DNA from 3 places in the Marinomonas algae genome. Region 2 is predicted to be linked to each of the others. Evidence: predicted binding sites of a transcription regulator. Region 2 holds the regulator's gene; each other region holds the start of a gene.
The links. Region 2 encodes sigma-54, which starts transcription at its own class of promoters, with help from an activator protein. Its sites were predicted from a motif close to TGGCACNNNNNTTGCTNT; they were not measured.
Positions count from the first base shown of each region.

Region 1: the regulator sigma-54 is predicted to act here: its motif matches at 3,983-4,000, upstream of hmpA (NO-inducible flavohemoprotein).
Region 3: the regulator sigma-54 is predicted to act here: its motif matches at 1,824-1,841, upstream of glnK (P-II family nitrogen regulator).

Region 1 covers NZ_JBLIXK010000004.1:92,963-103,453, forward strand. Annotated here, with positions in the region: gene ACMUMQ_RS08375 (MATE family efflux transporter) at 1-260, opposite strand, end outside; gene ACMUMQ_RS08380 (hypothetical protein) at 665-880, shown strand; gene ACMUMQ_RS08385 (group II truncated hemoglobin) at 882-1,325, shown strand; gene ACMUMQ_RS08390 (DMT family transporter) at 1,371-2,258, shown strand; gene norR (nitric oxide reductase transcriptional regulator NorR) at 2,255-3,844, opposite strand; gene hmpA (NO-inducible flavohemoprotein) at 4,063-5,253, shown strand; gene ACMUMQ_RS08405 (GNAT family N-acetyltransferase) at 5,250-6,410, opposite strand; gene aroE (shikimate dehydrogenase) at 6,425-7,237, opposite strand; gene hemF (oxygen-dependent coproporphyrinogen oxidase) at 7,289-8,218, opposite strand; gene lpxM (lauroyl-Kdo(2)-lipid IV(A) myristoyltransferase) at 8,250-9,209, opposite strand; gene ACMUMQ_RS08425 (TetR/AcrR family transcriptional regulator) at 9,333-9,896, opposite strand; gene lpdA (dihydrolipoyl dehydrogenase) at 10,033-10,491, shown strand, end outside.
Region 2 covers NZ_JBLIXK010000006.1:168,337-178,827, forward strand. Annotated here, with positions in the region: gene murA (UDP-N-acetylglucosamine 1-carboxyvinyltransferase) at 1-463, opposite strand, end outside; gene ACMUMQ_RS10565 (BolA family protein) at 490-726, opposite strand; gene ACMUMQ_RS10570 (MlaC/ttg2D family ABC transporter substrate-binding protein) at 942-1,556, opposite strand; gene mlaD (outer membrane lipid asymmetry maintenance protein MlaD) at 1,560-2,024, opposite strand; gene mlaE (lipid asymmetry maintenance ABC transporter permease subunit MlaE) at 2,026-2,808, opposite strand; gene ACMUMQ_RS10585 (ABC transporter ATP-binding protein) at 2,805-3,605, opposite strand; gene ACMUMQ_RS10590 (calcium/sodium antiporter) at 3,750-4,730, shown strand; gene lptC (LPS export ABC transporter periplasmic protein LptC) at 4,730-5,308, shown strand; gene lptA (lipopolysaccharide transport periplasmic protein LptA) at 5,292-5,801, shown strand; gene lptB (LPS export ABC transporter ATP-binding protein) at 5,802-6,527, shown strand; gene ACMUMQ_RS10610 (RNA polymerase factor sigma-54) at 6,603-8,075, shown strand; gene ptsN (PTS IIA-like nitrogen regulatory protein PtsN) at 8,093-8,542, shown strand; gene ACMUMQ_RS10620 (HPr family phosphocarrier protein) at 8,552-8,821, shown strand; gene mgtE (magnesium transporter) at 8,830-10,185, shown strand; gene yjgA (ribosome biogenesis factor YjgA) at 10,192-10,491, shown strand, end outside.
Region 3 covers NZ_JBLIXK010000001.1:756,295-766,785, forward strand. Annotated here, with positions in the region: gene ACMUMQ_RS03540 (YifB family Mg chelatase-like AAA ATPase) at 1-751, opposite strand, end outside; gene ACMUMQ_RS03545 (TIGR02450 family Trp-rich protein) at 874-1,095, shown strand; gene ACMUMQ_RS03550 (accessory factor UbiK family protein) at 1,128-1,373, opposite strand; gene glnK (P-II family nitrogen regulator) at 1,898-2,236, shown strand; gene amtB (ammonium transporter AmtB) at 2,277-3,539, shown strand; gene ACMUMQ_RS03565 (GNAT family N-acetyltransferase) at 3,738-5,261, shown strand; gene radA (DNA repair protein RadA) at 5,326-6,714, shown strand; gene ACMUMQ_RS03575 (DUF1289 domain-containing protein) at 6,698-6,991, opposite strand; gene ACMUMQ_RS03580 (COG3904 family protein) at 7,010-7,609, opposite strand; gene ACMUMQ_RS03585 (CoA-acylating methylmalonate-semialdehyde dehydrogenase) at 7,841-9,331, opposite strand; gene ACMUMQ_RS03590 (LysR family transcriptional regulator) at 9,523-10,431, shown strand.

The DNA.
Region 1 (10,491 bases), on a different contig from region 2:
CCAATAAGAACGCCCATTAAAATGGACTGCAATAAAAGCTCTCGCACTCGTCTGTCGTCGTCTTGCCCTAAAGCTTGTGCGGTTAATCCAGTTGATCCCATACGCAAGAAGCCAAACGCCCAAAACAGAAAGCTGAAGATGCTCGCACCGATTGCGACGGCACCTAAATGTGTGGCGGTTCCTAGATGTCCAACAACGGCAGTGTCCACTAAACCTAATAGTGGCGTAGTGATGTTCGATACCATTGGTGGCCAAGCCATACGCCAGATTTTAGTGTTCAGCGTGATGTTTGCTCGATAGGCACTGGAAAGGGAATCTATGGAGAATTTAGACAAGGCTGTCTCTCTTGTGGGTATGTTGTTCGCTGTGGATAAAAATCAACCAAGCCGATTTGTTCGGTTTGTTTATCTTTGTGGAAAATAATAGCAGTTATTCACATTTAACGGCAGTTTTTCATGTTTATGTGCGAATTTCATACCAAGATGGGATCTGGTTGACCATTTCTTTCACTTTTGAGGAAGTTGTGCACATATTAGCCCTTTCTAAAGCAATTTTTTATGAGACCAAAAATATTGGATAAGTGGTGGTTTTTTCCACAATTTAGCGCACATCGTTCAGTAAATTTGCTAAACTCGCGCTTATTTTTATCTATCGGAGAAACAGTATGCCTAAGTTTATCAGTCAAAAAGCGAAGCCTTTTATTGAAGGTTTAGCAGTAGGTTGTGTCTTCATTAGTATTACGATGCTGTTTGAAATTCCGCTTTATATGAGTTTTATTATTGGTGCATTGGCAGCTTTAGGTGGCTACCGAAATTCCATTAAAATGGATAATGAGAAAGCCGCGAAAAAAGCTCAAAATGGCCCGAGAGATTCCGAATAATATGACCAAGTCTAATTCGTCACAGCCTCCCTTAATCAAATACGGTGAAGGTGACAGCACATTGCAGGCCGTTGGCGGATTAACTGGCTTACGACGCTTAGTCGAAACCTTTTATCGAATCATGGAAAACACGCCAGAGTTTCGACCTTTGTTTGATATGCACCCTGGCGACCTAGAAACAACGATTGATAAGTTAACCTCCTTCTTGTCTGGTTGGATGGGCGGAGAGCGCTTATATTCCAAGAAATACGGTAGCCTTCACCTTCCCCAAGCCCATGCGCATTTAATCGTCACTGAAAAAGAAAAAGCCATGTGGCTCAATTGCATGGCCGCTGCATTAGATGAACTCAAGTATTCAGAAGAACTAAAAGGGTATTTATTACCTCAGCTAGAATTTCCCGCTGAACGTATTCGTCAAGTCAGTGCAGCAAAGCACAACCTTTAATCACCGTCATCTGCAAAAGATGGTCACTCCTGGAAGGACTCCGAAATGGGTTTAAAAAGCGCGTATTACCTTGTTTCTTTAGCCGCGATTTGGGGAGCCTCGTTTTTATTTATGCGCATTGGCGCACCTTCATTAGGTGGCGCATGGCTTATTGAAGGCCGTGTGGGGTTTGGTGCCGTCTTTCTTTTCTTAGTCATGGCGTTCTTAAAAAAACGCACTCATTTTAGAAAAAACGGAAAGCATTACGCCATTATTGGCCTATTAAGCGCTGCACTGCCGTTTCTTTGTTATGGCTATGCCGCCCAGTATTTATCCGCTTCATTAATGTCTGTAGTGAATGCATTAACGCCGATTTTTGGTACGGCGATCAGTGCTCTTTATTTTCGTAAAGCGCTGGAGGCAAACAAAGTATTTGGCTTGTTACTTGGATTAATTGGCGTTGCAGTCATTGTCGGATTCGATCCAGATATCGTCAAAGAGAACAATCTCTTGGCTGTCTTTGTGGTGATGTGTGCTCCAATTTGCTACGGCATTGTCAGTGTTTACACGCAAAAAGCGAAAAAAGTAGACCCTATTACCAACTCTTATGGCTCCATGTTGATGGCAACCTTGTTCATTGCGCCATTGTTATTCTTTATTCCACCGAATTCGGCGGAAGACATTAATTGGATTGTGGTCGCTTCGGTTATCGCTCTAGGCGTTATTTGCACTGGTGTCGCCTTTTTGATTTTCTACAAACTGGTGGACGATATCGGCATGCCGTCCACATTAACCGTCACCTTCTTAATCCCTATTTTTGGTGTCTTCTGGGGCGTCATTTTCTTAGATGAAACTGTCGGCTGGCATACGCTAATCGGTACTGTTTTAGTCATTATAGGCACTATGAAGGTAACAGGATTCACCTTAAAGACCGTTGTAAAGCCTAGAAGTTAAGTCTTTTTGGACTTAACTTCTCTCACCACCTTAATACCAAGTCGCTTAGCTAAGCGCGCTAGATTCGCTCTGTCCATAGACAGAAACTTAGCAGCCTCTGTCCAATTACCATTCATCTCGTCCAATGTGCTACAAATTAAGTTTCGTTGATAAGCCTCTGTTTCTAAACGAAAATTAATGGGTTCTTTGGCTATGCTGTGACGTTCAGCCATTACTGTGTTTTGCATCCCTTCTTTTTCACCTCTATCTATCTGTAACCCTTTTAGATGATTTTTAGAGATGACAGTAATCCCAGATGGAATATCCGCCTTAGCAAACAAAGCCGCACGAGAGATAACATGTTCCAGCTCGCGTACATTTCCTGGCCAATGATACGTTTCTAATAACCCTATGGCAGAGCTGGATAAAGTAAGTTGTTGTAAGCCTAATTTACGGCGGAATCGTTCAGCAAAGAAACCGGCCAATAGAGGAATATCCCCTTGTCGATGACGCAAGGCAGGGACTTGAATAGGAAACACACTAAGACGATGGAAAAGGTCAGCACGAAAGCGTTGTTCTGACACTTCGGTTTCTAAATGACGATTGGTGGCGGCGATGATTCTCACGTCAATTTTACGAACTTGATCCTTACCAACCGCTTGGACCTCTTGGTTTTGAATGGCTCTTAGTAAGGTGCCTTGCACTTCCAGCGGTAACTCACCGATTTCATCAAGGAACAAGGTACCTCCATCTGCAAGCAAGAACTTACCTTGGCGATCACGGTCTGCACCGGTAAACGCTCCTTTCACATGCCCAAATAGTTCACTTTCAATTAAATGATGAGGAATGGCCGCGCAATTCACATACACCATAGGAGAGGCAGAACGTAGGGATGTTTGATGAAGCATACGGGCAACAAGCTCCTTACCAACGCCTGTTTCCCCTTCAATCAAGATCGCAAAGTCAGAAGGTGCCACCAGCTTAATGGCTTGCTCTAGCGCTTTCATCAGATCACTCTGGCCGATCATCTCACCGCCATCTTTCACTTGGGCTTGTTCATTGATGGCTTGCAGTTCCTGTTGAGCTTGCCATGTTTTGTCTTCCAATTGCTCCATCAACATAGCTGTATTCAAGGTCATAGCGGACATGGCGCCAATGATCTCTAACGCTCTTGCATTAATGTCATCAAATACACCTGGAGTAATACTGTCTAAGGTTACCGCGCCAATCAGCTTGCCTTCTAAATACAAGGGCACGCCCATGCAGGAATGCACTCTTAGATGGTCATCATGGCCAATAACCATGCCATCGTATGGGTCTGGTAATGTGGAATCCGCAGGGAAACGGACAGGGTAATTGCTCTCGCAAATCACTTTCAGTCTAGGGTGCTCTTCAATGCTAAAGCGTCTTCCCATCAGATCATCAGATAAGCCCCGCTGAGCAATCGGTGTCAGCACGTCATTATGATTCACCAGTAATACAACTGCATCGCAATCAATGATGGAGCGTATTGCATACACCAATTCTTCAAAACGACTGGGATGAGTAACAGAGCCCGCAAGATCAAGTGCAAAGCTAAGTAGGGCGTTACTTGAAACCTTATTCATAGAAGAGATCCATCACGTTTATTTATCTAGAGTCATAATGACACAAAAATACCATATCGACTTTATTTATATAGGTCTTATTGACTCTGAAAATAAATTAAAAATCATAAACATATGTTTTTATTGGTTATTTTTATTTGGCACAAACTTAGCAATAACAAAGATAGCAAACTCATTAAGGGTTTATTCATTAAGGGCTTATTTATTAAGGGGAAAGCATGCTATCTCAACAACATATAGATACGGTAAAAGCGACCATTCCATTATTGGCATCCGCTGGAACAGCGATTACAGAGCATTTCTACAATCGTTTGTTTACCCATCATCCTGAGCTACAAGATGTGTTCAACATGACACACCAAAACACAGGACGCCAGCCAGCCGCTTTGTTTAATGCCATTGCAGCCTACGCAACGCATATTGATAACTTAGAAGTACTCACCAGTGCGGTTATGCGCATTGCTCACAAGCACACCAGCTTTAACATCAATCCAGCTCAATACGATGTGGTCGGTCACCATTTGATCGAAACACTTCGAGAACTCGCACCAGACGCTTTTACACCAGAAGTAGAAGAAGCTTGGGGAGCGGCTTATAAGCAACTGGCTGATATTTTCATTAAGGTAGAAAGCAATCTTTACGAAGAACGAGCTGCACAAGCAGGTGGCTGGAAAGACTTCCGTCGCTTCAAAGTCATTTCTAAAACACCAGAGTCAGAGTTGGTCACTAGCTTTGTTTTTGCCCCTGTCGATGGCGGCAATGTCATTGACTATCTTCCAGGTCAATATCTAGGTGTTAAAGTTCACCCTAAAGGCAATGAATACGATGAAATCCGCCAATATTCTTTGTCTACCGCACCAAATGGTAAAACCTACCGCATCAGTGTGAAACGTGATGGCGAGGGTGATCTTGCTGGTGTTATGTCTCACTATCTACACGACCACCTTAACGTAGATGATGAAGTGGAATTAATGCCACCAGCGGGCGACTTCACCTTCCAAGACAAACAAAAACCAGTGACTCTCATTTCTGGTGGTGTTGGCTTAACGCCTATGCAGTCGATGTTGGACACCTTAAACCAGCAGGGTTACTCACAGCCGATTAGCTATTTGCATGCTTGTGCCGGTTCACACCAACATTCCTTTAAAGACCATGTGAATAGCCTGAAAGGGGCTTTACCCTTGAATGTACATACTTGGTATGAAAAGGTAGACGAAACTGAAGAAGGCATTTATGAAGGCAAAATGGCATTAGAGTCAATCAAAGACAGCCTACCTATTACGGATGGTGACTTCTACTTATGTGGGCCGGTAAATTTTATGATGTTTGCAAAACAACAACTGGTCACTCTAGGCGTGTCGTCTGACCGCATTCATTATGAATTATTTGGCCCGCACCAGGACATTTAATCGTCTTTTTTAAACGGCAAAAGTGCGTGGGTGTCTTGATGATATTCGCGCACGGCTTGCGCTTCTTCCTGACAGAAGTTACCAATCGCTTCGCGAAAGCCTTCATGTTCGATGTGATGGATACTGTGACTAAACACGGGCTCAAACCCTCGGGCGATTTTATGTTCCCCTTGAGTACCAGGATCAAAATGCTGTAAGCCTTTTTCCAAGCAAAATTCGATTCCTTGGTAATAGCAGGCTTCAAAGTGCAGGCTGTCAATTTCTTCCATACAACCCCAATAACGACCATAAAGTGAATGATCGTCGAAGAAACACCACGAAGCCGCAATCGGTTCGCCATCTTTATAAGCTTGTACTAAAAGAATTTGCTCGCCCATGGTTTCTGCTAATAAACCAAAAAACTCTCTTGTTAAATAACCTTGCTGACCACGTTTTGCGTAAGTGGATTGATAACATAAATAGAAGAAATCGATCTCTTCTGCGCTTAATTCATTGCCGAGTTTTCGAGTTAAAGTCACGCCTTGTTTAGCCACTTTCTCTCGCTCTTTTCTGGCGACTTTACGCTTACGGCTGGAAAAGTAGGAAAGGTAATCATCCATGCTTTTATAGCCACGATTGAACCAATGAAACTGACAAGAAATACGATGCAATAAGTCTTTGTTCTGAAGAAAAAGCTCACCGTGCTCAGCTTTGGTAAACAACAAATGCCAACTGGAAAAGTGCCGCTCTTGGTTTGCTTGTGTCATGAGTTCCGCTAACGCTGGATACAAATGAGCAAAGCCTGCGTCGTCGCCTTTTGGATCAAGGTGAGAGAAGATTCGCGGCCCAGTGACAGGAGAAAAAGGAATGGCCCAAATACGCTTTGGGTAATATTCCATACCATGTCGGTGGTAAGCATCGGCCCAAGACCAATCAAACACAAATTCCCCTTGGGAATGGGTTTTCAAATAGGTTGGGGCGATCGCCAATGGTTCGTCATCATCGTCCATGACGAACAGGTATTCAGGATACCAGCCTGTGCTATCGCCAACGCTGTTACTTTGCTCTAATGCTTTATGGAAAGCGTATTGCGCAAAAGGGTATTGAGTGTCACCAATCGCCGCTTGCCACTTGGCTTCGCCTATTTGATCCACCGAATTAAACCATTGCGCCTTCATTTCGCCGTCCTCGTTTAATTAGCCGCTTCCATTTCTTGGCGCATCGAAGTGACTAAACTCGCCATATCTGGTCGAACTTGTCGCCAGATATAAAAAGACTCTGCTGCCTGACCAATTAACATGCCTAAGCCATCGACACCGCTTGCGCCATGATCGATCGCCCATTGTAAAAACACCGTTGTGCCTTTGCCGTAAGTCATGTCGTAACACCAAGAGTGAGTATTAACTAACTCATCTTTAAGTGGAGGCAAACTGCTACTACGACTGGCAGAAGTACCATTAATGATAATATCGAATGTGCCTTCTAGTGCCTCAAAAGACGAAGCAAGACAACCAAACTTCTCAGCAAGTGCTTGTGCTTTCTCTACCGTACGATTGGCAATGGTCACAGATTCTGGTTGCTCGGCGAGTACGTTATCAAGAATGCCTTGCACCGCGCCACCCGCGCCAATAATCAGAACGCGTTTGCCTTTGATCGCTTTGCCATGACACTCAACAATGTCCCGAACCATGCCAACGCCATCGGTTGTATCGCCAAACAATTCGCCGTTCTTGCCCATCATCAAGGTATTCACAGCACCGGCTTTTTGCGCACGCTGACTCAATACATCACACATGGCGTAAGCACGATCCTTAAAAGGAGAGGTGACGTTTAAGCCGTGTCCACCTTGTTTGAAAAAGTCTTTAACCTGATTCTCAAATTCAACATCGTCGCCTAAAATACGCGTATAGCTGATATCTTGTTGCGTTTGGTCGGCAAAATGCATGTGAATGTCAGGCGATTTACTGTGAGCAATAGGGTTTCCAAATACAGCGTACTTATCCAAGACGTTTTCTCTCTTCTTAATTCGTTATTCTTTGCACCAAAAACAAGACAGTTAAACCGTTAACCAATCTTTTGATGTGAGGTAGTAATCTGTCAATTTCGCTTCTTCACTGTTTGGCTCTATTTGGTATTCATAGGTCCAACGAACTTCGGGTGGTAATGACATCAAAATCGATTCTGTGCGGCCTAAGCCACTTTGTAAGCCAAAGTGTGTGCCTCGATCGAAAACCAAATTGAATTCCACATAACGACCACGACGATGCAATTGAAAATCACGTTGCTTTTCAGTGAAAGGCGAATCTTTTCGACGCTCTAAAATTGGTATATAAGCTTTGGTAAACGCATCACCTACGGATTGCATCATGCCAAAACAATGCTCAAATGACCCTTCATTGAAGTCATCATAAAATAAGCCACCGATTCCACGAGGCTCACCTCGATGCTTCAGGTAGAAGTATTCATCGCACCATTTCTTAAAGCGGCTGTAATAGTCGTCTCCAAAAGGTGCCACTGCGTCACGAGCCGTTTCATGCCAATGGATACAGTCTTCTTCAAAGCCATAATAAGGCGTCAGATCAAAACCGCCCCCAAACCACCAAACAGGTTCCATGCCGTCTTTATAAACAACAAACAAACGCACGTTAGCATGGGACGTTGGAGCAATCGGATTATTAGGGTGAATCACCAAAGAAACGCCCATGGCTTCAAAACGGCCACCGGCTAATTCTGGACGATCTACCGTAGCAGAAGGAGGAAGACTATCGCCCATTACGTGTGAAAAGTTCACACCACCTTTTTCTATCACCTCACCACCTGCGATAACACGAGTTCGGCCACCGCCACCATTAGGTCTATCCCACGCGTTTTCTGTGAAACGAGTCGTTGGCTCCAAGGTTTCCAATGATGTGCAAATATGATCTTGCAGTGACAATAAATACGCTTTAACAGCTTGAATGTCTGGCAATGCGGAAGTGTTAGACATAATTAAAAAGCCTTATAAATAGCTAGTGGAATTAACTTACTTTACCTTGATACGCTTTACTACCATCAGGTCGTCGACTACGTAACAAGCTCAATATCCACATATATTGTTCCGTATTCGGTTCAATCATCGCTTCCAATGCTTTGTTCATGATGATCGCATCTTCTCTATCATTGCCAGTAGGGAAGTTTTCTAATGCAGGAAATATATGTAATTCATACTTTCCTGAATTCGCGTTGTACGCTTGGAACATAGGAACGATGTGCGCTTTTGACAGTTTCGCTAATTTCCCCAACCCTTTAATAGTCGCTTTTTCAGTGCCGAAAAAAGGGACGAACTCTGAATGCTTCAGGCCCAAATCTTCATCTGGTAGGTAATAACCAACACAGCCTTTTCTTACAGATTGTAAGAACGGCTTCACACCAACGCTTCTTGGATACACAACGCCATTACCATACTGATTGCGCTGAACATGCATTATCCAATCCATTACAGGATTCTTGCTTGGGTTCATTATGGTTGTCAGGGTATAACCTAAAGAAGCAATCAGTGAGCCTGTGTAATCAATCGCCCAACAGTGCGGAACAAGGGTAATGACATTTTCACCTTTATCGAGAAGAGGAAAGAGGTGTTCTCCACCTATGATTTCGTTACGGCTCTTTTTGTATTTCTCACTGCGGACAAACAACTCTCCATAAGCCAAGCAGAATTGAGCAGCGGTTTCCAAACTGTGTCGTAACATGGTTTCCCGCTCTTCAAACGACTTTTCAGGGAAACAATATTGAAGGTTAATACGTGCACGTTTTAGTGCGCCCGTTTTTTTCTTCATCATTAAAGGAACAAGTTTTTTCGCCAAATTATCTCGTATACGAAAAGGAACATAAGCCAAAGCGAGCACTAGAAGGATTAACAACCAAGACCCCCAAAAGCGTGGAGCTAAAAAAGACCACTTGAAAGTAGGGTTGTGTAAGTTTTTATCTGTTGAGGTCATAGATGTTATTTCGTTTATTTAATAGGTGAATCTAATATCAAGAGTGCTAACTTTACCTTAATGAAGCAACTTCAATGAAGTAATAATGCGAGTTAGTGCTTCTGATTTTGAATATTCAGGAAGTTAATTATACGCCGTTCGCCAATGAGACAAAGCACGATCAAAAAAGGAGGGATCATTTGCACCTTGAACTAAAATAGAAGCACCGTGTAAACAGGCGAGAAGTTGACTTGCTTTTGTTAAGGCTTCTTCCTCATCAGTTTGCTCTATACGCATAAAGACTTGCGTCAGCCAATCTAGTTTTAACTTATAAAAAATAGCCAGCTCCTGACATACAGCGTCCGGCAAAGACGATTTATCAGACGTCAGCATGGTACATAAACTCATGTTCATTTGATCTACCACTTTGGCTTTGAAACCATCAATGAATCCATGTATCAGGTCTTTAGTACTAAACTCTGCATCACAAGGGTCTGGTAACATTTGGGAAAATGCATGGGTGTATCGAGCCATTACAGCAGCGACCAAGTCACCTTTAGTTGGAAAGTGATAGTGAACACTTGCACTCTTTATGCCTACTGATTCTGCTATGTCTCGGAAACTAAAAGCACCATAACCTCCTTGAGAAATAAACTCTTCGGCTACATCCATGATTTTAGATTTAGTATCTACCTTTGTGTCTTTCATAACGTCATCAGCTCTCTACCTATATGACTATCTATCTAGTGATAGATATTTTATTGACTTCGCTTTTATCTACAAGCTATATTTCACCTATCAAGTGATAGATAGACTCTAAAACACGTCATCGGAGAATTTGAAAATGACATACGATCTTTTGGTATTGGGTAGTGGGCCAGGTGGTTATGCGGCCGCTTTTCGAGCAGCAGATTTAGGCTTAAAAGTCGCTATGGTAGAACGCCATCCAACCATTGGTGGTGTTTGCTTAAACGTTGGTTGCATACCCTCTAAAGCGCTGTTGCATGTGGCAGGTAAAATACTCATGGCAGACGAAGCCGCCCACGGCGTTCAATATGCCAAGCCAACCATTGACCTAGACGCTATTCGTCATCACCGTCAATCTACTGTCGACACCTTAACCAGCAATCTTGCTCTCATGGCAAAAGGTCGAAAAGTAGATGTGTTACAAGGTGAAGGGCATTTTGAGTCAACGACTTCTCTAACCGTCACGAAAGGCAATGACGTTCAAACACTCTCGTTTAAACAAGCCATTATCGCCGTTGGCTCTCGTGCCATTAAATTACCTTTCGTTCCTTACGAC
Region 2 (10,491 bases):
CTTTTAAACGGCCATCTACAGTGGCAACGATATCGCCGTTGTCGACATTAATCTTGGCCCCCATCGCCTCTAATCCGCGTAAGTGCAAATCAACTGGTCGACTACCAATAGCACAACCACCAGGAAGAGAAACAACCGCTCGACCAAAGTGACTAACCAAAGGCCCCAACACCAAAATAGAAGCTCGCATAGTTTTAACAAGCTCATAGGGCGCTTCGCAGTTGTTCAACGTCGAAACATCTAGCTGCACGCTCATTTTCTCATCTACAACCACGCCACACCCCATAGAGCCCAGGAGTTCAAGCATGGTAGTAATGTCATGTAGATGAGGAAGATTTTTTATTGTGATTAAATCTTTTGTCAGTAATGTGGCAGCCAATATAGGCAATGCTGCGTTTTTAGCGCCGGAAGCACGAACAACACCATTAAGTTGAGCACCACCAGTAATTAGAAGCTTATCCATATATTTTTAATCTCTTATCTACGCTATTACAGCGATTCTTTTTGTTCTGGAGTGTAGGTTTTCATGGTCACAGCATGAATTGCACCACTTGAAATGGCATCTTGAAGATGTGAATAAACAAGCTGTTGTCTCTTAACTGTAGACAAACCTTCAAACTCACTTGTTACTACCTCTACTTGAAAGTTACAACCTTCGCCTTCAGCGACAACTTCACAGTTAGAGATAGAAGACTCCAAAAGCATTTTCACTTCATTTGCGTTCACAGCAGCTCCAATAAAAATAAAATATTTATAATTACCTATATTCTACCCTAGTAATGCCAACTACTTAACACCTCTGCGAGCAACTCTGAAGAAAAAACCTATGTTTTCCAATATTTTATTCAAGACTGACAAAACAACCGTATAAAAAGCAAAAAATCCAAACCTATTCATTAGATTCGGATTTCAAAGGAGAGCAAAAATGTACGACAAGTAGCTTAAGACGCTCTAGCTAAAGACTTCTGCCAAGCTGTTATCGCTAACTCTATGTCGTTTTTGTTTTGCTGCATCATGACTGAAAATTGCTTACGGAAGGTAAGGCCAAAATTGATGTTATTAATGATGATATTACTTAACATCCAAGCCCCTTCTTCAGATTGCTCCATATAAAAAGTGATATTCAACAAGCCACCAGCTTCCATTTGGAAATCAACATCTACCCTTGTTTCCTTACCTTTCCCCTGAGGCCCAAGAGGCAAAACTTTAATATTGTCAGGATCAAGCTCTAACAAGGAAGAACCATAGGTTTTTAGCAATGTGTCTTTCGTTACCGTAACAAAACGTGTTCGCTGCTCTGGTGTTGCCCTACGGTAATACTTACCCATAATTTTTTTTGAGAAGTCATCAAAATCTACAATTTTGTTGAGAATATTATCAACTCGACTTTCCAATAAAACAGGATCTTTAGACAAGATATCTTTGTCAGCCACTATATCGGTACGAAAAGACTCAACAATTCCAACCACCGCTTCTCTTGCTGCCTCGTTAGACCAAGACAAACTAGAAGTAAACATGGTTACGAACAACACAACACTCGACAATATTTTATTCATTTATTAATCCTCAGAATCGTCAGATTTAAACAAAAACTGACTAATCAAAGTTTCTAACACAAGCGCAGACTGCGTATCGTATATTTCACTACCATCAACTAAGTTCTCATCCTCTGCGCCGATAGTAATACCTAAATATTTTTCCCCAAGAAGCCCGCTCGTTAAAATTGCAATAGAGCTGTCTTCTGGAATATTGGCTACATTTGAATCAATATTCATTGTTACCAACCCCATATATAGCTCTTTATCAAAAGCTATGGACTCAACACTCCCTACTTCCACTCCAGCAATGGTGACTTTTGCTCGGCTCGTCAAACCGCCAATATCATCAAATCTAGCCACCACTTGATAAGTGTCTTTTTTACCTGAAAAAGCAAGACCACTCACTTGTACAGCCAAATACACAAAGGCCAAAATACCCAAAACAATAAAACAACCAACAAACAATTCAGTGCGCTTACTTCTCATCCTAAAAATCTCCAAACATGGCAGCCGTTAACACAAAGTCCAGCGCCAAAATAGCCAATGAACCTAACACAACCGTTCGAGTGGTTGCCTTACCAATCCCTTCTGATGTGGGTACACACTCGTAACCTTGATACACCGCAATCCAAGTCACAGCGACCGAGAAACACAAGGCCTTAACAAAACCATTTATGATATCTGTATCAAAATAAACAGATTGCTGCATCAGTGACCAAAAAGCGCCATCATGAACACCTAGCCAACCAACAGAAACAACCAAACCACCAATGATACCCGTTGCAGAAAAAATTAAACTCAATAAAGGCAAACAAATCACACCAGCAATAAATCTTGGAGCAATTACCCTTCGTAGCGGGTCAACCCCCATCATCTCAAAGCTGGAAAGCTGTTCGGTTGCTTTCATCAACCCGATTTCGGCCGTTAACGAAGAACCAGCCCTCCCAGCGAACAGCAAAGCCGTCACAACAGGTGCCAACTCTCGCAATAAAGCCAATGCTAATAACTGACCAACTGCCTCTTCAGAGCCAAACTTTGCTAAAATACTGTAACCTTGAAGTGCCAACACCATACCGATAAAAGCACCAGACACAACAACAATAACAAGAGACAAAACCCCAACAGAATATAACTGTTTTATTAAGAGATTAACTGACTCATTGAAACGCACAGGCAACCTAAAAACACTTTGAGCCAAGAAAATACCCGCTCTTCCAACCGCTTCGAGCCAACTAAGAAACCACGCTCCTAAAGAAGCCACTGTTTTCATAATGCAACCTCATTAGCTAGCGCATCTTCAGGATAATGGAAAGGCACAGGTCCGTCTGGCTCACCATTCAAAAACTGTTTAACCTCTGGATCGTCAGAAGCTCGTATTTCTTCAGCCGAGCCTTCAGCAATGACTCGTCCTCCCGCCAAAATACACACATGGTCAGCAATAGAAAGCGACTCTTCGACATCATGAGAAACAAGAACAGAAGTAATATTGGCGGTATCGTTAAGTTGGCGTATGAGCTTCACCAGAACACCTTTTGATATCGGATCTTGCCCTGTAAAAGGCTCATCATACATGACTAACTCAGGATCTAACGCAATGGCGCGCGCTAAAGCAACGCGTCTAGCCATACCGCCAGACAATTCAGATGGCATTAAGCCAGCCGCCCCTCTAAGGCCAACACTGTGCAACTTATCAGCCACAATACGTTGAATTTCTGACACTGAAAGCTTGGTATGCTCTTCCATAGGAAAAGCGACATTCTCTGCTACTGACATATCGCTAAAGAGTGCACCACTTTGAAAAAGCATGCCCATCTTTTTACGAACCTTATAAAGGTCCGTTCTAGATAAAGAGTGGACATTTTCGCCATTGATCAAAATAGAGCCACTATCCGGCTCCAGTTGCGCTGCAATCAAGCGCAGCAAGGTTGTTTTGCCTGTTCCGCTCGGCCCCATTACCGCTGTAATTTTCCCTTTCGGGATGGTAAGTGAAATATCTTCATAAATAACACGACCGCCTCGGAAGAAGCTGAGATTTTTAACATCTATATAAGCATCAAGCGCTGACATACATTTTTTATCCCTACAAAATATCCCCAGATACTACCACCGCCCTTCTATAAATAAAATCAAAGCAAAGCAAATTCAATTTGTTTGTCAGGTCAAGTCTTGAATTTCAATCACAAACCTCATTAAATGGTACTCCCTGAATTTATGAGTACTTTCCACATCATGTTGCTATCTTCCATTGCGCTTATCGCAGGTTTAATTCTTTTAGTCATGAGCTCCGATAAATTCATCGAGCACTCAGCGTTAGTCGCCGAAAAACTTAACGTAAGCCCAATGGTAATAGGTATCACGTTGGTTGCTCTTGGTACTTCCGCGCCTGAGATGGTTGTTTCTGCAATTGCAGCATTTGATCAAGCCCCAGAAATTGCAGTTGGAAATGTAATTGGCTCTAACATCGCCAATATCGCTCTGGTTTTCGGAATCACTTTACTCTTTTCATCTGTTCCTATCGCAAAGGGTTTAACAACGAAAGAAGTACCCCTCGTTCTGGCCATCACCTTCCTTGCTGGTTACTTACTTTACGATCAAGCTTTGAGCGTATTAGACGGCATCCTTCTGATCTTAGCCTTCATCATAATTTTGAGTATCTTATTAAAGGGCAGCAAAGATCTTGAAAGCGAATTAAAAGACGAACTCCCAGAAGACGACGGCTCACCAGTCGTTAAATCCCTAATCATTGCCTTAATTGGTTTAGCTGTTTTAATTGGCAGTTCTAAACTCTTGGTGTGGGGAGCAATTAACATAGCAACGGCACTTGGCGTCAGTGAGCTCATCATTGGACTATCTATCGTCGCTATTGGCACCAGCTTGCCAGAGTTAGCCGCCTCAGTGAGCAGTGTAAGAAAAGGTCACCATGACATCGCCATCGGTAATATCTTAGGTTCCAATATTTTCAATTTGGCAACGGTACTGCCTTTACCTGCGTTAATTGCGCCAGGCATTATTGATGCCAACGTAACTAATCGAGATTACCCTTGGGTATTGGCTTTAACAATCGCCCTTGCGTTCGCTATTTATGTTTTCAAAAAATCTAAAACCGGCAGCATTCCACGCTGGATTGGATTACCGCTTCTTGGATCTTATTGTGTCTATCTATTTATAATTAGCTCAGGCAGTTCGATCTAATGTTTAAATTTGAAAGCACAGCTACGCCTAAAATATTATTATTCGCTATCTTATTGATTGCTGGTGTAGCTGCTTTTCTATGGCATGAAGCTTCTCCTCAAAGAAGTCTAATACCAACAGATTCTTTAAGCAGCTCTCCGGACTACTTCATTACTCAGGTAACCATCAAAGAGTTCAATCAAAATGGAGAATTAATCGAAACCCTCAATGCGAAGCAAACGCTGCATTATATTGATGACTCTAAAACACTCCTTGATTCTCCAAGCGTTGCACGAAAATCTGAGTCAGGCACTTGGAGCGCAAAAGCAAATAAAGGCATCATTCATGATGGAAGTAATGATATTCTACTCACAGACAAAGCTGAAGCCGTTAAGACATACCTTCAATCTGAAGACATAAAATTGAGCGCAGACAGCATACATTATTTAGATAAAGATCAATCACTAACAAGCCAAGGAAGTCCGATGCTAGTCTCCACACAAGGAGAAGCTTCCGCTGACAAAATTACGACCTATATCAATTCAGAAGAAGTCATCATGACAGGATCTGTAAGAGGAACATATGAAACACTTGATTAATATTAGCGCTTTGCTAATTTCAACTTTATTAAGTCAATACACTTATGCCTTACCAGACGACATAAATAAATCCATAGAAGTTCAAGCTGATGAAGCCTCTTTTAACCAAAATACTGGAGAAGCCATTTACAAAGGCAATGTCTTCATTAAGCAAGGCTCTATTGAAATACAGGCACAATATTTAAAAGTTGTAACTGATATAGAGACAAAAAAATTCAGTCGCTTAGAAGCCTTGGGGCAACCCGCAAAATTTAGCCAACAAATCGATTCAACTGGCAACACTGTTACCAGCAAAGGCAATAAAATCCATTACTCTATCACTGAATCCAAACTAGAAATTATAGGCAATGGACAGTTAAGCAAGCTAAACAACTTTATATCCGCCGACTACATCCTTTACACTATTAGTGATGGAGCCTTTAGTGCAGAAAAAAAAGGCACAGGCAGAGTATCAATGACGTTTCAACCTCCATTAGTTGAGGAAACAAATTAAATGGCCCTTCTAGAAGCTAAAAACCTAGCAAAGAGCTACAAAAAACGACAAGTAGTAAAAGATGTTTCCATCTCAGTTGAGTCAGGGCAAGCCGTTGGTTTGCTTGGCCCTAACGGCGCAGGCAAAACCACATGCTTTTATATGATAGTTGGAATGGTTGCCAATGATGCAGGCGGCATATTTATCGATGGTAAAGACATCACCAGTAACGCCATGCACACTAGAGCACAAAAAGGTATCGGCTACTTACCACAAGAAGCCTCCATTTTTAGAAAAATGTCTGTTGAAGACAATATTTTAGCGATTTTAGAAACACGCAAAGAACTCACAAAAGCCCAGAAAAAATCCAGGCTTGAAGATTTATTAGAAGAATTTCATATTACCCATATCAGAAAGAACTTAGGCATGGCCTTATCTGGTGGCGAGAGACGCCGTGTAGAAATTGCACGAGCACTAGCAATGAATCCAAAGTTCGTTCTCTTAGACGAACCCTTCGCTGGTGTTGACCCTATTTCTGTTGGCGATATCAAACTTATTATTAAACACTTACAAGAAAGCGGCATTGGCGTTCTAATCACAGATCACAATGTCAGAGAAACCTTAGACATCTGCGATAAAGCTTATATTGTGGGTAACGGATATATCATTGCTTCTGGTGATGCCAGTACAGTTATTAACAATGAACAGGTAAAAAAAGTCTATTTAGGTGACGACTTCCGCCTGTAACCCCTTATCATTACTGCAGAAAGGGAGTAGTATGCATAACTCGTTCCAATTCACTCAAATAAAAAGAGTTGCTCCATGAAGCAGTCTTTACAGTTAAAACTCGGTCAACAGCTGACCATGACACCTCAGCTACAGCAAGCGATACGTTTGTTGCAGCTTTCTACGCTGGATCTTAAACAAGAAATTCATGAATTTCTTGAGTCAAACCCTCTTCTTGAACTTGACGATGACGAACAAGGGCAAGTAGAAGCACCAGCCAGCATCGAATCCAAAAGCACACCAGAAACACCTGATGTCAATACAAGTGAAGAAGCTCGTGTTGAATCAGAATGGACAGAAAGCATTCCTGAAGAGCTCTCAATAGACAGCAACTGGGATGACACCTATCAAAGCTCTGCCGCGATCAGCGACAACAATAGCTATGAAGGTGACGGCGACTTCGAAAGCCGTAATGCGCCAGCAGAAAGCATACAAGACCACTTAATCTGGCAATTAAATTTAACTCACATGTCTGATAGAGACATTGAGATTGCATACGCAATCATTGAATGCGTACAGCCAGATGGTTACCTAAGTATTACACCAGACGATATCTGCGAGTCTCTTTCTATCGAACTAGAAGAGCTTGATATAGAAGAGGTCATGGCCGTCCAACATAGACTGCAGCGTTTTGATCCTATTGGTGTTTGCTCTACCGATCTACGAGACTGCCTCTTAGTTCAGTTAGAAGCGTTTCAAAACCATCCTTTATACAAAAGCACGCACAACTTGATTGACAATTATTTGCCACTTCTCGGTAGTCGTGACTTTGCGCAATTAAGCAGAAAAACAAAGCTCAAAGACGAAGCTCTCAAAGAAGTTGTTAGCCTAATACAGCAACTTAATCCTCGTCCAGGCTCTGTTATTGATGCAGACGATACGGACTATGTCATTCCAGATGTTTCTGTCAAAAAGCGCAATGGCAGTTGGCAAGTAGAGCTAAACAACGACGCTTTGCCGCCAGTCAAAATAAACGAAACTTATTCTGCTATGGCTAGCACCGCCTCAACACCCGAGGACGCGAGCTATATTAAGACATCATTACAAGAAGCCAAGTGGTTCATGAAAAGTCTACAAAGCCGAAATGAAACCCTTCTGAAAGTTGCCAGCTGTATTGTAAGCCGTCAAATTGACTTTTTTGAATTAGGTGAAGAAGCCATGAAACCCATGGTACTTCACGATGTAGCAGAAGAAGTCGGCATGCACGAATCAACAATATCTAGGGTGACAACTCAAAAATACATACACACACCAAAAGGTATTTTTGAACTTAAATATTTCTTCTCTAGCCATGTCAATACAGCATCTGGCGGAGAATGCTCTTCTACAGCGATACGAGCCATGATTAAAAAGCTAGTAACAGATGAGCCAGCGAAAAAACCTTTAAGCGATAATAAACTAGCGACTATTTTGGCAGACCAAGGCATACAAGTTGCCCGTCGTACTGTCGCAAAATACCGCGAGGCGATGAACATACCGCCATCCAATGAACGCAAGCGATTGATCTAAACGGACACTATTTTACCATGCCATTAAAATCATTATTGAAAGCAGAACTTGTCTTTGCAAAACAAGAGATTGTCAGCAAAAAACGCGTTCTTGAGAACTTAGCGGAAGTCGCATCTAACAAACTGCATTGCGATAACGAAGCGGTTTATGACGCTTTATTAGGCCGAGAAAAACTTGGTAGTACTGGTATAGGAAATGGTATAGCCATTCCTCATTGCCGTTTGGAGTCTGCTAATCATACGGCAATCGTTGTAATGTCATTACAAAATCCGATTGACTTTGATGCTATTGACAAAAGAGCAGTAGATTTGATCTTCGCCCTCATCGTTCCACCTCACGAGTGCGACTCTCATTTGTCGACATTGGCGCAAATTGCAGAATTAGCACAATCGCCACAATCTTTAGATAAACTAAGAACCGCTCAAACAAACGAAGAGCTATTCAATATATTTGATTCGTTAATATAGGAAACATGCATGCAAGAAGAGTCTATTACTATCATCAACAAACTTGGCTTGCATGCTAGAGCAGCAGGAAAGCTTGTTGAAACAACTTCTCGCTTCTCCTGTGATATTACCATCGAAAAAGAAGGTCGTAACGTCGACGGAAAAAGCATTATGGCAATGATGATGCTCGCTGCAGGAAAAGGCACCGAAATTCATATTAAAACCAATGGAGATGACGAAGAAGACGCTCTAAAAGCCATAATAGAACTGATCAATAATCGTTTTGGTGAAGATGAGTAACACTTTATATGTCAGAGAAAGCAACTCTAACTAATCATCTGCAGACAGTCACCGAATCTCTTGAATCCGGTGCCACCATGCAAATCCGTTATTTACTTAACGGTGCGCTACCTGCGCAGGACGTTGCTCGATTACTCGAATCCTCCCCGCCTAAAGAGCGAAAGCTTTTATGGGAGCTAATTAACTCAGAAAACCAAGGCGAAGTACTACAATACCTAAGTGAAGATATCGGCGCTCAATTCATGAAAAACATGGATACCGAGCGACTGATAGAGCTCTCGGAAAATTTCGAAAGCGATGACTTAGCCGATTTATTACAACACCTACCTGAAACCGTTGTAAAAGAAGTTCTTGCGTCCATGACAACGCAAGACAGAATGCGTGTTGAAGCTCTCTTAAGCTACTCGGAAGATTCTGCCGGTGGCTTAATGAATACAGACACAATAACAATACGTCCAAACATAACGATTGATATTGTATTTCGCTACCTAAGAAGACACGACATTCTCCCTGATATGACAGACAACCTGCTGGTTGTTAGCCGATCTGACCGCTTATTAGGCACACTTCCTCTCACAAAATTATTAGTGTCAGACACCAGCGATATCGTTCGGGATATCATGGAAACAGAATACACCGTCATTGAAGCTGAAACACCTGCCAGCGAAGTAGCGCAATTATTTGAAAAAATGGACCTTGTTTCTGCCCCTGTTATTGATGGAAAAAGCAAAAAGCTTCTAGGGCGAATCACGATCGATGACGTGGTTGATGTCATTCGAGACGAAGCAGAACACTCAATGCTAAGCATGGCTGGTCTTGATGACGACGAAGATACATTCGCCCCTATTATGAAAACAACAAGGCGCCGCGCTGTATGGCTAGGAGTCAATTTGGTGACGGCGTTTATTGCCTCTTATGTCATTGGGTTATTTCAGGATACACTAGACCAAGTTGTTGCTCTCGCCATTCTCATGCCTATCGTCGCCAGTATGGGCGGTATCGCAGGCTCTCAAGTTCTCACATTGGTAATACGCGGCATCGCGCTCGACCAAATAGGCACCACCAACACTCGCTGGTTGTTAAACAGAGAGCTCATTGTTGGCCTTATTAATGGGCTTTTATGGGCAACAATTATTGCCGCTCTCACCGCACTTTGGTTTGACAATATGAAGATTGCCTATATCATTGCGGGCGCGATCATCATTAATCTTTTATTTGCCGCAACGACAGGCACACTTTTACCGATTTTATTGAAGAAAGTCGGTATAGACCCAGCTCTTGCCGGAAGCGTAATCCTTACAACAGTAACCGATGTTGTTGGATTTCTTTCCTTCCTTGGCCTTGCTACCATCTTTTTAATATAGGTTCCCATGACAGACTTTGATCAATTTGAAAATGAAGACGACATTCCTAAAAGCAAAACCCAGATCAAGCGAGAAATGGAAGCTTTGCAAGATCTTGGTAAAAAGCTACTTAAGTTAAGCAAAAACCAACTTAAGAAAGTTGAAATGTCTGACACATTACGCGATGCCATTGCAGAAGCAGAAAGAATCAAACACCACGAAGCATCACGAAGACATTTACAGTACATAGGCAAAATCATGCGTACGGAAGATCATGAAGCGATTGCTCAACGAGTGGCTTTATTTGACTCCACCTCAGCCGCATAC
Region 3 (10,491 bases), on a different contig from region 2:
CTGACTGAACCGATGCCACAGATAACGCCTCTTGTTCTGTCATGGCGGGCATAATGCTCGGTAAGCGAGACGCCAGCATGGTTTTCCCTGTACCAGCTGGGCCAATAAACAACAGGTTATGACCGCCTGCCGCTGCTACCTCCAAAGCCCGTCGCGCTTGGTATTGCCCTTTTACATCGCGCATATCTTTATGATTCAAAGGCAAAGACGCCACAGGTTTGGATTCACAATGGGGCAACGGGTTCATTTTTAATAAATGTGCGGTCACTTGTGTCAGGTGTTTTGCATAAACCGCGTTCCCTTCTACCAAGGCAGCTTCGTCTTGATTATCTTCTGGCAGAATCAATTGACGGTTGGCTTCATGACACGCAATCGCAGAAGGCAACAAGCCCGGAACGCCTCGAATATCACCAGACAAAGCTAATTCGCCAATAAACTCTGTGTCACCTAAACTCACTTCGCCTAATTGACCAGAGGCCGCTAACACACTAATTGCAATGGCCAAATCGTAACGCCCACCTTCCTTGGGCAAATCCGCAGGCGCGAGGTTAATAGTGACTCTTCGGGTAGGAAATTCGAAATGACTGTTGATGATAGCGCTGCGAACACGATCTTTTGCTTCTCGAACTGCCGCTTCAGGCAAGCCCACAATATTGAGGGAAGGTAAACCGTTTGAAATATGCGTTTCAACTGTTACCAAAGGGGAAGCCACACCAACTCGTGCGCGGCTGTAAATCGTCGCTAAACTCATGATCACTCCTTGATCTTAGTTAGTTTTAATAGGCACAAGCAATCCGGCTTGTCTTTTTTAACGTATTTATAGAGGTGAGAATTTAACTCTCTCTTCTATCATTAATGTAATGAGATCACTCTATGTCAAAAACTCAGATTAACCCTAATAAATTACTGCTCTCAAAATGGACTTCTGTCTCGCCTACCCATAAAGAAAAACACTTTATTGTGACTGAGTTAATGCGTGATGAAGAAGGTACTGTTATCGAATGTACTCTTGAAGCTGTCATCAACAGAAACTCATACACATTACCTTGGCAATCACTGACTTCCACTGTCGATTGGAAACAAGGTTGGAAATAAGCAATGACATTACCATCATTTAGTTCCTATTTTTAACTTTTCGTTCCAGCCTCTAGTTCAGTCAGGCGCGCTTCTAAAGCTGCAAGCTTTGTTCGATATTTTGCTAACATAGCCTCTTGCACTTCAAACTCTTCACGCGTCACCAGATCCATTTTAGTCAGTGTATTACGAGCAACTTCATGCAACTGCGACTGGATTTCTTCTTTCGGCAATTTTCCTAACGTCTCTGCGGCTTGCTCTAAGCCTGTACCAAGTTGCTTAATAAATTGATCTATCATGTCATATTACTCTTCGTATTTTTGAACGCCTCACAAAAGGCATCAAGTCAGTGTTTTAAAGCATAGTATAGAGGTCGTTAAAAGGTACAAACAAGCAATCTATGTTTTCTAAGCCACTTTTTCACGCTCTAAGTTAAATGCTCATCAATCTAGCACAAGAATGAATCGCCTCTTTTTTGTGCAATTTTCGACCAATCGTCGACCCTTTACTGTTAACACAACACAGGGATTGCTTATCTTCTGGTATCTAAAGGATTTTTTCTTAATCAGAACAAAGGAGATAAAGCCAAGAGAGTTTATTTGATACAAGGACACCCGCACCAAGTTAATGCACCAAAAATAAAACATTTGAAAATAAACGCACCATTTATAAACACGCCCTCGCCTTTTTAATTTCCAAAAGCAGACAAAATCCTTACAAACCCTTTGGCACTAAGGCACTTCAGTATATGGCACGCATATTGAATAAAGAGCTTACCTGCGTTACGACAATAATACTGACTTAATTAAAGGAGACAGTGGGTATGAAGCTTATAACAGCCATCATCAAGCCATTTAAACTGGATGATGTTCGAGAAGCTCTTTCTGAAATCGGTGTTCAAGGTATCACGGTTACAGAAGTAAAAGGTTTCGGACGTCAAAAGGGCCACACAGAACTATACCGTGGCGCTGAATACGTAGTTGATTTTCTACCTAAAGTAAAAATCGAACTTGCTATTGCTGACGACATGACAGACCAAGTTGTAGAAGCAATTAGTGGCGCTGCAAACACAGGCAAAATTGGCGACGGTAAAATCTTTATCGTTAACCTTGAGCAAGCGGTTCGTATTCGTACCGGCGAGACTGGTGTAGAAGCAGTTTAATTATAGCTTCGAATCTTACAAGCCTTTAGGGGGGCGAAACATGCAAGATCAAATTTTTCACTTACAATATGCCATGGACACTTTTTACTTTTTGGTGTGTGGCGCACTAGTTATGTGGATGGCAGCCGGATTTGCCATGTTAGAAGCGGGTTTAGTACGCGCTAAAAACACCACTGAAATCTTAACCAAGAACGTGGCTTTGTTTGCCATTTCTTGCATCATGTACCTAGTTTGCGGTTACTCGATCATGTACGGTGGCGAGTGGTTCCTAACTGGTATTCAAGACGTTGATGTAGACTCAACTCTAGCTGACTTCGCTGCTCGTGATGGCGGTTTTGAAGGCGGTTCTATCTACTCAGGCGCTTCTGACTTCTTCTTCCAAGTAGTATTCGTTGCAACAGCAATGTCTATTGTATCTGGTGCAGTGGCTGAGCGTATGAAGCTATGGGCTTTCCTAGCATTCGCTGTTGTTATGACTGGTTTCATCTACCCAATGGAAGGTAACTGGACTTGGGGCGGCGGTTCTGTATTCGGTATGTTTAGCCTTGGCGACCTTGGTTTCTCTGACTTTGCAGGTTCTGGTATCGTTCACATGGCAGGTGCTGCAGCAGCATTGGCTGGTGTAATCATCCTGGGTGCTCGTAAAGGTAAATACGGTCCTAACGGTGAAGTACGTGCAATCCCTGGCGCAAACCTACCTCTTGCAACTTTGGGTACGCTTATCCTTTGGTTGGGTTGGTTCGGTTTCAACGGTGGTTCTGTATTGAAACTTGGCGATATCGCAAGCGCTAACTCTGTTGCTATGGTGTTCCTAAACACTAACGCTGCAGCAGCTGGTGGCGCAATTGGCGCACTAATTCTTGCTCGCATCCTATTCGGTAAAGCAGATTTGACTATGCTTCTAAACGGCGCGCTAGCTGGTTTGGTTGCTATCACTGCAGAGCCTTCAACTCCTTCTGCTCTAGGCGCAACTTTGATTGGTCTAGTTGGTGGTCTGATTGTTGTAGTTTCTATCCTTACTCTAGACAAGCTGAAGCTTGACGATCCAGTGGGCGCGATCTCTGTTCACGGTGTTGTTGGTCTTTGGGGTCTATTAGCTGTTCCTCTAACAAACGACGGTGCTACTTTCGGCGGTCAAATCGCTGGTGCAGTAACTATCTTCGTTTGGGTATTCGTAGCGAGCCTAGTAACTTGGTTGATCATCAAAGCAATCATGGGTGTTCGTGTTAGCGAAGAAGAAGAATACGAAGGTGTTGACCTTTCTGAGTGTGGTATGGAAGCATACCCAGAATTCAAAAAGTAATTCTTCCAGAAAGCATTTAGTTCTTTCTTAATAAAACCCTCGCCTCGGCGGGGGTTTTCTTTTTCTAACGACAATCTTTTTGGTGCTTTAAAACAAATATAACGCCCTCATGACATAAAGAAGCGTTATTATCTTGTTATACAAATACAGTCTGATGCATCTACAAAACACGCATCAGCCAATACAATCGAGGCCATCATGCTAGAAGACTTACATTTAAAAATTCGTAATCTAACCAACAACGATTATGAGCAAGTAAAACTACTCATGGATAAGGTTTACCATGATATTGGTGGGTCTTGGCCAAAACACACAATTCATCAATTAATAAAAGACTTTCCTGAAGGGCAAATTTGCCTGGAAGATCACGGTAAAATTGTCGGTATCGCTTTATCTGTACAAGCCAATTATCAACGCTTTAGTAACCCTCATACTTATGATGATTTGGTCGATCAAAAAGAAAACATTTTAAACGACCCTCAAGGCGACGCCATGTATGGTTTAGATGTTCTTATTGCGCCGGAATATCGAGGTTATCGTTTAGGTAGACGTTTATACGAAGCTCGCAAGGAGCTTTGTCGCCAGCATAACTTCCGTGCCATCCTAGCGGGTGGACGCATACCGAATTATCACGAACATGCGCACAATTTATCGCCAGCAGAATACTTAGAATCCGTTCGCGAGAAGAAAATCTACGACCCTATTTTGTCTTTCCAATTGTCGAATGATTTTCAGGTCACACGATTACTCAAACGCTATTTACCGGAAGACGAAAAGTCCCAAGGTTATGCAACACTACTGGAATGGAAAAACATTTTCTTCGAGCCAGAAACCACTGTAATCCAATCACGTAAGACACAAGTACGCATTGGTGCAGTACAATGGCAAATGCGTGAAGTAGAAAGCGCAGATGAGCTTTTAAAACAGGTGGAATACTTCATTGATGCAGTTTCAAACTATAAAAGTGATTTTGCCGTTTTCCCTGAATTTTTTAATGCTCCGTTAATCGGCTTAAGCCCAGATCAAAACAACCAAACAGAAGCGATTCGCTTTCTAGCCAGCTTCACCGAGCGTTTCAAAAACGAGATATCACAATTAGCAGTAAGCTATAACATCAACGTCATCACAGGCTCTATGCCAATCATCGAAGACGAAGTGGTTTATAACATCAGCTATTTATGTCGCCGTGATGGCACAGTAGAAGAGCAGAAAAAAGTTCATATCACACCACACGAGCGCCGCGACTGGGTGATTCAAGGTGGCGATAAGTTGAAAGTCTTTGATACGGACGCAGGACGTGTCGGCATTCTAATCTGCTATGACGTAGAATTCCCAGAACTTGGGCGATTGCTTGCTGAACAAGACATGGACATTCTTTTCGTACCTTTTTGGACCGACACAAAGAATGGCTACCTACGAGTGCGAAACTGCGCTCAAGCACGGGCCATTGAAAATGAATGTTATGTAGTTATCTGTGGTAGTTGTGGCAACTTGCCTCAGGTGGAAAACTTGGACATTCAGTACTCTCAAAGTTCTGTATTTTCACCTTCGGATTTCTCATATCCACACGATGCGGTCATGGCAGAAACTACGCCTAACACTGAGATGATCATGTTCTCTGACTTAGACTTAGACAAGTTGAAATTTACTCGCAGTGAAGGCTCAGTCAACAACCTGAAAGATCGACGTCTTGACTTGTATTCAGTTAACTGGAAAAAATAATCAACAACACAAACCGATAAGGAGAAGCGCTTTGCTTCTTCTTTATTGAATAAAGAGTATTTTCATGGCCAAAGCAAAAACAGCCTTTGTATGTAATGAATGCGGTGCTGACTACGCAAAATGGCAAGGTCAGTGCCAAGCCTGCAAAGCCTGGAATTCCCTATCTGAGATTCGCCTAACGTCGACGAAAACTTCGGCGCGAGTGTCGGCAGCTCAAGACCCTCGCTATCAAGGTTATGCTGGAGCAACAACAGGCATTCAAAGTCTATCGGATGTGGATTTATCTGACGTACCACGTTTTAGTTCAGGTGCCAGTGAATTTGATCGGGTGCTCGGTGGCGGTCTCGTTCCTGGTGGCGTTGTTTTGATTGGCGGCAGCCCCGGAGCAGGTAAAAGTACGTTATTACTGCAAACCATGTGTTGGTTAGCTCAACAACAGAGCGCCTTGTATGTCACAGGTGAGGAATCGCTACAACAGGTTGCTATGCGCGCTCATCGTCTTGGTTTACCGACACAAAATTTAAAAATGCTTTCCGAAACCAATGTAGAAAGCATTTTAAACACAGCTCAACAACTGAAACCAAAAATCATGGTAATCGACTCTATTCAGGTTATGCATCTGGATGGCATTGAATCAGCGCCTGGTAGCGTTTCACAAGTTCGAGAAAGCGCCGCTGTGTTAACCCGTTTCGCCAAGCAAACTCAAACAGCTGTCTTGCTTGTTGGCCATGTGACCAAAGATGGAACGCTGGCTGGACCAAAAGTCCTTGAGCACATGGTGGATTGCTCAGTTCTCTTGGAAGGCTCTGAAGACTCTCGCTTTCGAACACTTCGTGGTATGAAAAACCGTTTTGGTGCGATCAATGAACTGGGCGTTTTTGCCATGCTGGAAAGCGGACTAAAAGAAGTCAAAAACCCAAGTTCTATTTTCTTAAATCGAAGCAATCAACCTGCAGCTGGCAGCCTAGTCATGGTGGTTTGGGAAGGAACTCGCCCTCTGCTTGTAGAGTTACAAGCCTTGGTGGATGACTCTGCTTTTGGTAATCCTCGACGAGTTACCGTAGGTTTTGACCATAACAGACTCGCCATGTTGCTCGCTGTACTTCACAAACATGGCGGCCTGCACACAGCAGATCAAGACGTATATTTGAACGTGGTTGGCGGCGTAAAAGTACTGGAAACCAGTGCTGACCTAGCCGCTATTTCGGCAGTAGTTTCCAGTTTCAGGGATAGAGTTTTGCCGCACGATTTAGTCGTACTTGGGGAAGTCGGTTTGTCTGGGGAGATTCGTCCCGTACCATCAGGACAAGAACGTATCAGCGAAGCCGCTAAACATGGTTTTACACGAGCGGTCGTGCCTAAAAGTAACTGCCCGAAGAAACCAATAGAAGGAATGAAAGTTATTGGTGTCGAGCGTTTGTCAGAAGCGTTAGACGCTATTTTTGAGAATTAACTAGAAAGGGAAAAAGTGGGTTAACGCTCTCTTCTTCCATACCGTAAGGCAGCGCCTTATCAAGATTCGCTTCTAAGCGTTCTTGGCGCGCCTTCAATAAACGAGCACGGCGTTGTTTGCATAAGTCTAAGATATGGTGTCTATCTTCATTCGATAAGGAAAACCAATGAAAGCGCTCGTCTCGGCTACGCAAGCACCCTTTGCAAAAACCTTTGGCACTGTTCTCGCAAACGCCTTTACAGGGGCTTTCTATCACAAACATTTCGATTTGTTCCATCTGCCCCTCCATTTACCTTTACTGCGTCACTAGTTGATAATCGTACATTTCTTCAGGAGACAAAAAGTACACTCTGTCTTCGGGCGCAGCCTCAAGCGAGAACCAATAAAACCGCTCCGGCACACCCATTTCTAGGTAAAAATTCACATAAGCTGCATGGACTGGATCCATTGGATCTAAATTAGCGGCTTTAACTTTTGTCCCATCAGACCAAGCGTGAACGCCAACACCCGCACCAGCACCAATCAGCCTTTCAACACCCCCTAAGAATAGATCAACACCACCAGAAAGCACAAAACCCGTTGGTGCAATCTGTGTGTTCAAACCTAAACGTCGAATCAAACGCGCCCCTTCCATTGTCGCTTGCTGATCAAAAGAGCCGCGAATATCCACTAAGACTAAATCCGTCACATTGGGGTTTTCTTTGATAAGATCACTTAACCGATCAACAAGATCACTGTCTAAAACACCCGATAGATAAGCAACATCGTCCGTCACTTCAACACTTAATTCCCCACCCGGTTCAATACCTTCTCGATGAGAAGATGCAGCACAACCAACCAATGACACTGTGAGTAACATGATGAACAACTTAGCTACAAACAAACGGAGATTCATGACCTAGACGTTGCTCCAAAAAGTGAAAAAATATAACAACATTGCGTCAGATTAGATCAAAACACGTACAAATAAAACCTATTCCCTACCAATTACAAACTCATGAATAAAAACACTTGGCTATCAAAGTACCAATCAGTAAATAAAAAAAGGCTGCTTATCAAAAGATAAACAGCCTGAAAGACACTTCTAATATGATTGCCTAAATTAAGGCATAGAAATGCACGGGATCTATGATGGGAAAGAGAAGCTCTTACCTTCTCGCACGCCAGCCGAAGGCCAACGCTGAGTAATAGTTTTGCGTTTAGTGTAAAAACGTACCGCATCTGGACCATAAGCATGCAGATCACCAAACAGTGAACGCTTCCAACCACCAAAACTGTGGTACGCAACAGGAACAGGCAGTGGCACATTAATACCAACCATGCCGACTTCGATGTGATCTGAAAAATAACGCGCCGCTTCACCGTCTCGCGTAAAGATACAGGTTCCGTTGCCATATTCATGGTCATTGATCAGCGCCATGGCCTCCTCCATCGTATCAACACGAACCACTTGCAAAACAGGACCAAAAATTTCCTGCTGATAGCTGTCCATTTCCTTGGTTACGCCGTCAATTAACGTCGCACCAACAAAGAAGCCATTTTCATAACCAGCGACATTTGGATTACGACCATCCACAACGACAGTCGCACCTTGAGCTTCTGCGCTATCAATGAAACCAACAACTTTGTCTTTATGCTCTTTCGTAATAACTGGGCCAAAATCGTTGGTTTTATCTGAGCATTCACCGACTTTCAGTGGCTTCATAGCTTCGGACATTTTATTGATCAAAATATCCCCGGCTTCTTTGCCAACCGCCACCGCGACAGAAAGCGCCATGCAACGCTCACCAGAAGAGCCAAACGCCGCACCTAGCAACTGGCTAACGACGTTATCCATGTCTGCATCAGGCATAACAATTGCGTGGTTTTTCGCACCGCCTAGCGCCTGACAACGTTTGCCATTCGCACTGGCCTTGCTGTAGATGTATTCTGCAATAGGCGTAGAGCCGACAAAACTCACCGCTTTCACACGAGTGTCTTCTAATAAAGTATCGACTGCTTCTTTATCGCCGTTTACCACATTGAAAACCCCAGGTGGCAATCCAGCTTCGTGTAAAAGCTCAGCGATAAACAACGCAGTGCTTGGGTCACGTTCAGACGGCTTAAGAACAAAAGTGTTACCGCAAACAATCGCCATTGGGAACATCCACAAAGGCACCATAGCAGGGAAGTTAAACGGCGTAATACCCGCCACCGCACCTAACGGTTGAAACTCACTCCAAGAATCTATGTTTGGGCCGACGTTTTTACTGAATTCCCCTTTTAACAATTCTGGTGCACCACAAGCATATTCAACGTTTTCAATACCACGCTGCAATTCGCCTGCTGCGTCATGGCAGATTTTTCCATGTTCAGCGCCAATCAACTCGCAAATTTTATCTGCGTGCTTTTCTAATAAGGCTTTGTAATTAAACATCACACGAGCACGCTTTAATGGTGGAGTATTTCGCCATTCAGGATAAGCCGCCTGAGCAACCGCAATGGCTTCCTCTACTGTTTCTTTCGAAGCAATAGCGACTTTTTTAGATACCAAACCTGTCGCTGGATTAAACACATCTTGAGTGCGTGCCGCCTCTTGTGACGACTTACCGCCAATCAAATGTCCGATAATTTCCATGAAAAACTCCAAAGTTTTTAAACTAAAACATTTCTCTTAATGCTTTTCTTTAAAGAGAAAAGCCGTCTGTATTGACTCCACTATGCCAGAGTAATAGATTATAAAAAGTCTATTTTATTAACTCTTAGTTAATCTTTTAGTTAACTAAATATCATCCAAATGATGTAACTCAAACCGCAAAAGGCAACGCCATGAAAAAGTTTAATAGCCAAGTCAGTGACGCCGACCTCAGGATTTTAAGAATCTTTAAAACCGTCGTTGAGTCTGGTGGTTTCTCCGCCGCCGAAGTAGAACTCAACATTAGCCGAGCTGCCATTAGCATTGCCATTTCAGATTTGGAAACACGATTAGGGTTCCGCCTTTGCCAGCGAGGAAGATCAGGATTTTCTCTGACGAACGAAGGCAGCCAAGTTTATGAACACACTTTGCAACTTTTATCGTCCATTGAAGATTTTCGCACTCACATCAATGCGTTACATCAGCATTTGAAAGGCGAATTAAACATAGGTATCACAGACAACTTAGTGACTTTGCCCCACACACGAATTACCAAAGCCTTGGCTGGACTTAAAGACAAAGGCCCTCAGGTCACTGTGAACATTCGGATGATTCCACCAAACGACGTGGAAAGAGGTGTTTTGGATGGCACATTGCACATCGGCATAGTGCCTGATTTGAAAATCCTCAGTGGACTAGACTACAGTCATCTTTATCAAGAAGAATCCAAACTTTATTGCAGTGACACTCACCCACTTTTCACCGTAGACGACAAACAACTATCGAAAGCAAAACTCAAAGATTTTGATGCTGTGTTGCCTGCTTATGCACAAACGCCAGAAATCAAAACACAACATCAACCGCTCACCGCCAGCGCAACCGCTACAGACCGAGAAGGCATCGCCTTTCTTATTTTAACGGGGCGTTATATTGGCTTTTTGCCAGACCACGTTGCAGAACGCTGGATTCGTGATGGCCGCATGCGCGCCATTTTGCCAACACAATGTCATTATGTGACGCAATTCTCTTCAATCACCCGAAAAGGTGCACGCTCGAATCTGGTGTTAGAAACCTTCCTAGAGGAACTTGAAAAGACTCAATAGCTTGATAATTCATCACTTTTTGATAAAACCACATCAAGAAATCTCACGCCCACCCATAGA